One region of the Shewanella cyperi genome, then DNA from elsewhere that is predicted to be linked to it. Evidence: riboswitches for the same ligand, from Rfam matches in the RefSeq annotation. Region 1 holds a riboswitch; the other holds the start of a gene.
What was found. A riboswitch is a leader RNA that binds a small molecule or an ion and turns the genes downstream of it on or off. The one in region 1 is predicted to bind cobalamin.
Positions count from the first base shown of each region.

Region 2: another riboswitch for cobalamin. It lies ahead of JYB84_RS13965 (ABC transporter ATP-binding protein); the one in region 1 lies ahead of JYB84_RS13420 (TonB-dependent receptor).

Region 1 covers NZ_CP071501.1:3,053,307-3,057,519, reverse strand. Annotated here, with positions in the region: gene JYB84_RS13430 (MOSC N-terminal beta barrel domain-containing protein) at 1-1,263, opposite strand, end outside; gene JYB84_RS13425 (hypothetical protein) at 1,552-2,151, shown strand; cobalamin riboswitch at 2,201-2,399, shown strand; gene JYB84_RS13420 (TonB-dependent receptor) at 2,486-4,213, shown strand, end outside.
Region 2 covers NZ_CP071501.1:3,170,341-3,174,553, forward strand. Annotated here, with positions in the region: gene cobT (nicotinate-nucleotide--dimethylbenzimidazole phosphoribosyltransferase) at 1-503, opposite strand, end outside; gene JYB84_RS13960 (FecCD family ABC transporter permease) at 526-1,596, opposite strand; gene JYB84_RS13965 (ABC transporter ATP-binding protein) at 1,597-2,391, opposite strand; cobalamin riboswitch at 2,498-2,636, opposite strand; gene JYB84_RS13970 (histidine phosphatase family protein) at 2,711-3,379, opposite strand; gene metH (methionine synthase) at 3,656-4,213, shown strand, end outside.

The DNA of each region.
Region 1 (4,213 bases):
AGCCAAGCGCTTGCCGTCATCAAACTTATCCTGCTGCATCAAGGTGCGGGCCATGGATAACATGGGCGTAATGCCGGAACCGGCGCTGATGAACAGCGGCGCCTTGCCGCTGCGCAGCCGGAATTTGCCCGACGGAAGGTCAGCAAGCAGCACATCGCCGGGCTGTAATCTGTCGTGGATGATATTGGACATCACCCCTCCGGCGGCCCGTTTAACACTGATGCGCCAGAGCGGCTCCAGCGGTGAGGCGCTGAGGCTGTAGCGACGAATATGGCGCGTACCTTCGATATCAAAGGCCAGCTTGAGGTGTTGGCCAGCGATAAAGTTTGGCAGCGGCTTGCCATCTTCGGCCTGCAAATGCAGCGAGACAAAGTCCGCTGCCAGGGTGTCCTTGGAGACAAGTCGCAGCCGCCGCTTGGGGGCTGCACCATCGGCATAGTGCTGCGGCTCTTTGTAGCTCAGCACAGTCAAACTGTCACCGGCCCTTATGCTTCCTTCATTGAGCGGGATAAGATTCTGGCCAAAATCCACATCGCCATTGCCACTGCGGCGATACCGGCTGAGGGTGTCCAGTGGCTCCTTCAGCGGATGGAACTCGGTGCTGTCCTGCTCCAGGGTGGTCATCACGCAGCGACCGCAGGGTTTGGCCACCTTAAACTCCACCTCACCGATACGGATCCTGTCCCAGCTATCCTCGGCAAAGGCGTCAACGCCTTCAATGACCAGATTGGGGCGAAACTGTGCCATCCGATTGAGTCGGTCGCTGCGACTGTTGAGATCTTCCAGTGAGGCCTGGCTTATCAGCAGCAAGGGGTAACCATCGGCAAAACTGACCCTGCCACCGGTTTGTTGGCGGAACCGGGCCGATTGTTCGCCAAGCCATAACAGTTTGGCCGGCTCCCCCAGTACCGCCGAGATCCAGGCATCCGCCTCTTCCGTGGTGGTCAGGGCACTGAAGTTGTCTTTCCATACGCCGGTGGCAAAAGGGGCTGAAGCAAACCGGTCTGGCTCCAGCCTGAGGGGAGGCATATCGTCAAAGTGCAACTCAAGGGCGCCGGCATGGACGGCCTGTGGCGAGACGTATTCACTGTGGATCAGTGACAGGCTCGGATGCGTGCGGGCGGTAAAGAAACGGCCATCAAGACCGCACACCATGAAGCGTCTGTCGCCAATCAGGCCTTCCTCTGCCACCCTGGCCTCCGGGAGTGTTTGGCCGCGGATGGATTTGACGGGATAGATATGAATACTGCTCAGGCTGGCCATGGAACGTCCTTATTGAATCTTGAATGCAGGCTGACAAAGAGACATGCGGATAACGGAATTGCGTGGGGGCAATATACCTTGTTGACCCCGGTCGGTCCATGGATGGAACTTAGCCGGACCGGAAGCGTCATACTCAGGTATTTGGAAAGCCTGCTTCACTGAGGCGGAACCTTTTTATCAGCTTGACATTTAATGCGTAAAGGAAATGATAGCTACACAATCTGAGATTAAGATTTGTTACGCTTGGGTCATGTGGACAGGGAAAGTCGGCACACAACAGGGAGCTTAATGATGAAGTGGAATAATATTGTCTGGATAGGTCTGACGGCATTGGTTGCTGCTCAGCTCCCTGCCGGGGCTGAAGAGCTGAAAGTTTACGATACAGTGTTGAACTTTCAATTGCCTGACAACTGGCGCCAGGTAGGCACCGATGAATTGGGTGGTATGTTCAGCGCTGAATTCCTGCCACAGGAGCAGCGTTTGGCCGATTGGACCAGCCTGGTCTGTGTTCAGGGGTTCCATGGTATGGGCGACAGGATAACGCCGCAGGCCTTTTTCGAAACCTTCACAAACAATTACAAGGCCAATTGTCTGGGGGAAATGGTGTATGAACCCCTGGGGGCGCTTGAGATGGCAACGGGTGAACAATCCGGATTTCAGGCCATACTCGGCTGCAGCCGTATGCCGGATACGCATCTTCATGGTGAGCCGTCGTCCCGCGGCGAAATAGGCTATTACGCCGTGCTGGGTGGCGGCGAAGATCTGCTGCTGATGCACAAATCCATGCGCGGCCTTGAGTTTACCGCAGCCAATGTCCCGCTCAACGGCAGCAATTACCGGGAGTTTATTGCGCCCTTGCAGCCCATCAAGCTTAACCAATCCAATTAGACATTTATCCATATAGATGTCTATAATGCGCCGGCCCGCCAACACTCGGCGGGTTGTCAACCTTCCGGGTGCCCGAATGTTCGGGATAATCGGGAAGCCGGCGCAATTCCGGCACTGCCCCCGCAACGGTAAATGGTGAGATCGCGGCGCGCCCTGGCCTTTAAAGCTAATGGGCGTTTAAAGCTGTTGTTCGCAGGCCGACAGGCCCTATCCAAAGTCCGGAGACCGGCCCTCCAGGTTATCCCCAGATTTCGGTGGGCAGATCTGCGGGTGCGACCGGCCTTGGGCCATCGTGGCACTTTTGCCCCGTTTTCCTTGATGGAGTCAAAGGTTAATGGGTTCACATCCAACATCTCTCGCCCTTCTTACCGCCATGCTGCTCGGCACCTTTGCTGTGCAGGCCGAAGAAGGCAATTCCAACCCTACAGATACCCTGGTGGTCATAGGACGCAGCGCCGATACGCCGCTGAACCTGGCCGCCAACGTCAATGTGATTGATGCCGCCGCCATTGCCATAAGCGGTGCCACCCGCCTGGGCGAACTGCTCAGGGGTCAGAGCGGCATTCAGCTCAGCGATAATGGTGCCGGCCCTGTGCTGGCCATGCGCGGCTTCGGCGCCGGTCAGGCCGCGAGCAATACCCTGATATTGGTGGACGGTCGTCGGCTGAACAATATTGATATCGCCGCGCCGGATCTCAATGCCATTGCCCTTAACCAGGTGGAGCGCATTGAAATTCTTTCCGGCAGCGCCGGGGTGCTCTATGGCGATCAGGCCGTGGGTGGGGTGATTAACATAGTCACCAAGGCGCCGGATGCAGGCAGTGGTTCCCTGCAATTGCTGGCTGGTAACTATGCCACCTATGAGGCCCGCGGTGATTACGCCGGAGCGATCAACGACAACTGGCGTTATTACCTGGCGGCCAATCGTCGTGACAGCGATAACTATCGCGACCACAGCGAGAGTGAAACCAGTGCCCTGCTGGCGCGGGTGCAGTACGAGCAGGGGGAGCGCAGCCTGTTTATAGAGGCCGGTTTCAATGATGATGAACGTGAATTGGCCGGGGCCATGACAGACGAGCAGTTCCGCGACAATCCCCGCCAAGCTGCCTATGACGGCATAACAGACAACAACCACAGCATCAGTCGCAATGCCCGCCTGGGCTATCAGCAGGCCTTGTCCAGTCATTGGCGTTTGCTGCTGGATGCCGATTACAGCGACACGGATGTGGATTCGATAAGTTTTGGCTCCAAGGGCAACACTCAAAGACGTCTGTTGAGCCTGAGTCCCAAATTCAGCGGCCGTTATGATATCCAAGCCGGCGAGCTTAAGCTGATTGCCGGGGCCGATTTGTCACGGGGCGAGTCCGAGTTTGATTACTCATACATGGACAGGTCCAACACCCAAAAGCTGGCGGCGGCCTTTGTGCAGGCCAGTGTGCCCTTGAGCTCCAGCCTCAGCTACGTGATTGGCGGTCGCTACGCCGAGGTCAGGGACGAGCTGCGTGACGACTTAACCTATCCAGCCGGTGTGAACCTGGACAATGATGCCCATGCGCTGGAGTTGGGCCTCAATTACCGTCCCAATCAGCAGCAGCGCTTTTACCTGAGGGCGGAAGACAACTTCCGTTTCGCCAAGGTGGATGAGCAGGCCTATACATCCGAGGGCGTATTGGGCCTAGATCCACAAACCGGTCGCTCCTATGAGGCCGGCTGGGATTATCACAGCAAGGGTTACAGCCTGCGCCTGAGCGCTTTCCGTCTCGACCTTGAGGATGAAATCGTCTGGGATGCCTCCGCACCCAAGCCAGATCCAAGCGCGTATTTCAATGGCGCCAACGTCAATGCCGACAGCTCGCGCCGTTATGGTGTGGCCCTGGATCTGGATTGGCAGCCCCTGGATGCTCTGGCGCTGGGGTTGGACTATCAGTTTACCGATGCTTTCTTTACCGCAGGAAGCAATGACGGCAAGGCTTTGTCCTGGGTGGCCCGCCACAGTGGTCGCGGTTTTGCCAGCTATGATCTGGACGACAACTGGCAGCTGTATTTGGATGCCCAGTACACA
Region 2 (4,213 bases), 120 kb from region 1:
TTGCAACCCAGGCTGTGGTGATGAACCACCCGCCCCTTGGCCAGCTCAAAGCCCTGATGCACGGCGCCCAGGGTCATGGCCGCCTGCCGATGTATGGGATTGGTGCCCGCCCCCAGACGGCAGTTGACTATCTCCTTGCCGCCGTCACCGGGCTTCAGTCCCTCCAGGGGCTGCAAAATACCGCAATCAATCAGCTCCAGCTCCCAACCCAGCTGGCGGCAAAAGACATTGATGGCGGCGCCGCCACGGGCAAAGTTCAGCAGCATCTGCGCCGTCACTTCGCTCGGGGCAATGGACACCCCGGAGGCGGCAATACCGTGATCGCCGGCAAACACCAGCATGGTGGGCCGGGTTATCTCCAGTGTCTCCTTGCCCTGCACCCTGGCAATGGTCAGCGCCAGGGACTCCAGCCGCCCCAGGGCCCCAAGGGGCTTGGTCTTGTCATCGATACGTTGCTGGATCTGCTGGTCAAATTGGTCGCTGACCGCCTCGATAGTAAACATCTTGCATCCTGTCCGAATTGAATTAACCCTGCCTGCGCCGTGAAAGCAGCAACAGGAAGAAACCGCTGCCGATGACAGCCGTGATGATGCCCACCGGCAGCTCCTGCATCGGCAGCAGGCAGCGAGCCAGCACATCGACCCACACCATAAACAGGCCCCCAACCAAGGCAGTGAGCAGCAATAGGGTGCGGCCGGGAAACAACTGCCGCACCAGATGCGGCACCATCAAGCCAACAAAGCCTATGCCGCCGCAACTGGCCACCAGGGTGGCCGTCATCAGCGAGCAGGCCAGCAAACTGCCAAGCCGCAGCCGGGCCACATCCACCCCCAGGGCGTGGGCCGTCTCATCCCCCGCCGCCAACGCCTGCACCCTCCGCCGCCCGGCGAACAGCGCCAGGCCAAACAAGGAGAACACCAGCAGCGGCTGCCACAACATGGTCCAATTGGCGCGGGCGAAGCTGCCCAGGGTCCAGAACAGCACGGAAGCTGTGGCCTCGGGGGTGGAGAAATACAGCAGCAAACTGCCCATGGCGCCAAATAAAAACGAGGTGGCCACCCCGGCGAGCAACATACGCTCCACCTGGCTTTGCAGCCCAATGCCACACAGGGCCAGCACCAGAGCCACCGACAGGGTGGCGCCGACAAAGGCCCCCAGGGGCAAGGTCAGCCACAGCAGGGAGCTGCCAAAGAGGGCACTGCTAACGGTCAGGGCGACAATGGCGCCGAGGGACGCGCCGGAACTGATGCCGAACAGAAATGGGTCCGCCAGCGGATTGCGGGTCACGGTTTGCAGCACCCAGCCGGAGAGGGCCAAACCGGCACCGCAGATAAAGGCCAGCATTACCCGCGGCAGCCTCAGCTCCAGCAAAATCCGCTGGTTCACAAAGGGCACATCCTGGGGCGGCGGCAGCCCCAGCAGCTTGTGCCAGTAGACACTCGCCACCTGCAACCAGTCTATGTTGGCGGCGCCAAAGGCGCTGGCGGCGAGTGGCGTTGCCACGGCCAGCAGCAACAGCGCCAGCAGCAGATAATCTTCCCGCCCCAGCGGTCGGGTCAGCCATTTGGCCAGGCGCAGCCTGAGGAAACCTTGCATTTAGTTGCGCCTCCCCTTGTCGCGGTAACCGTAAAAATACTGCAGCTGCGGCTTGCCGTGCTGGGGATGGGGTGAGACGCTGCAACAGACGCCGAACACGGCGGCAAGACGGGCCTCGGTCAGCACCTCGTCCGGTGTACCCCAGGCAACGGTACGGCCCCGCTCCAGCAGCAACAGGCTGTCACACAGGGCGCTGGCAAGGTTGAGATCGTGGATGGAGCAGATGACGCTGATCCCAAGGGAGCGCACCAACTCCAAAATCTGGATCTGATAGCGCACATCCAAATGGTTGGTGGGTTCATCGAGCAGCAGCAGCCCAGGCCGCTGCACTATGGCGCGGGCAATGAGCGCCCGCTGCTTCTCGCCGCCGGACAGCTGCTCAAAGGGAGTGTCGGCCTTGTCACTGAGTCCCACCTGAGCCAACGCCGCGTCCACCCGCTCGCCGTCGGCGGCCCTGTCCTGCTCGAACCAACCCTTGTGTGGAATGAGCCCCATGGCCACCTGGGCCCGGGTACTGAGATCGAAAAAGTGCGGCGTGTCCTGCTGCACCACGGCCACGCTGCGGGCAAAGTCGCGCCTTGAGACCTGGCTGATGTCTTGCCCCTCAAGACAGATGAGCCCCGAGTCGGGCCTGAGATAGCGGTAGAGACAGCGCAGCAGGCTGGATTTGCCGGCGCCATTGGGGCCGATAAGGCCCAGCATCTGCCCGGACGCCAGTTCAAAACTGACATCATCGAGCACCCGATTGCCCTTGGGGTGCCAACAGAGGCCGTCGACCTTGAGCGCAGGCGTCATCGCTCGCCTCTCAAAAGGCAAGGAAAACAGAGTCTTGACCCACGAGGGCCGAAAAAGGGTAGCATTTACTCAGGCTCCACCGGGTAACCCGCCCGGGTTTAAGACCAAAAAACACAATCCACAGGCAGGTATCCTGACTCGAAGGCATGGCCTTCACACAGTTGCGGGCACAGTCCGGGCTTATCCCGGTTCCCTGTTCGGCCGGGTTGACCTAAGTCCCCGGCACCTGCAGATCGACAGCCACAGCTGTTTCGCGAGCTGATCATTATCCGACTTTTGTTGACACTGGCAAGGCGCGCCTGTGGCTGTTTAGAAAAAATCACAATCCCGACGGCCAGTTAACCGACGGCAACCAGTTTTCAAGCTCGCCCTTACCGCTTTGGCTGTCATGGCTGATGCCTCCGCTGTTATAGGCAGCGCTTTGAGGATAAAAGTCCAACTGCACCAGCGCCGCCGGCGGCAACAGCAAGCGCCGGTAAAAGCTGGCCTCGGGCCCCAGGCCCAGGGCGCGGCGCAGCAAATGGGTGATCACCCCGCCGTGGCAGACGATAAGGGCAGTCCCGGGGCGGCGTGCCAGCAAGGTTCCCAGCGCCCCGTCGAGGCGCGCTTCAAACGCCTTCAAGGGTTCGCCCCCGGGCGGAGTGTGGGTCCAGGGATCCTGCCACCAGTCCCCCATGGCCTGCTGTTGCCACAGCTCGGCCAGGGGCTGACCGTCCCAGGCACCAAAGCCCAGCTCCCGCCAGGCACAGTCCAGGGTCAAGGTGCGGCTGCGCTCGGCCGCATGCGTCTTCGCAAATTCACGGCAGCGGCGCAGGGGCGAGCTGATAACCTCGGCTACCTCTGGCACTTTTGCCGCCGCGGTGCGCATTTGCTGCCAACCCTTGGCAGTGAGGGCCACGTCGCTATGGCCGCGCAATATGGCGCCGCCCTCGCATTCGCCGTGGCGCAATAAATACAAGGTCTGTTTCTCGGCTATTGGCTCTGACATGGCATTCCTTTTATTTTCCACCGGAGAGGACAGCGGGTTTGTGCCTGCCCAGGTGGGCCAATCTGGCATAGACTTGGGCTTAGATCGATTTGAGCTTAAATCGATTTGAGCTTAGTTTGACTTAAAGCGCGGCGACGCCGGCTAATGCCTGCAGCGCCCTTGCCCTTGGGCGTCGGTTTCGCATATTATGGACGTCTATACGTTTATATGTCCAAAATTTCAGCCGCGTTTTTTGCGAACGTTTGCGAACGGCGGCCCAGTATACAGGTATCAGTTATGGCGACTTCCGCAACACCCGGCCACTTGGAGCTTCAACTCAGGGCACTGCTCAAGGAGCGCATTTTGCTGCTCGATGGCGCCATGGGTACCATGATCCAGGGCCACTCACTGGAGGAAGCCGACTACCGGGGTGAGCGTTTCAAAGACTGGCCCAGCGACGTCAAGGGCAACAATGATCTGCTGGTGCTGACCCAGCCCGGGATCATCAGGCAGATCCACCGCGACTACCTGCTGGCCGGCGCCGACATCATAGAAACCAACACCTTCAACGCCACCACTATCGCCATGGCCGACTATGGCATGGAAAGTCTGGCCGCCGAAATCAACCGGGTCGGAGCCCGCATCGCCCGCGAGGTGGCCGATGAAGTGGCCACCCAAACCGGCAGCCCGCGTTTTGTGGCCGGGGTGCTTGGCCCCACCAACCGCACGTGTTCCATCAGCCCGGATGTGAACGATCCCGGTTACCGCAACATTCACTTTGATGACTTGGTAGTGGCCTACCGCGAGTCCACCACAGCCCTGTTGGAGGGCGGCGCCGACATCATACTGGTGGAA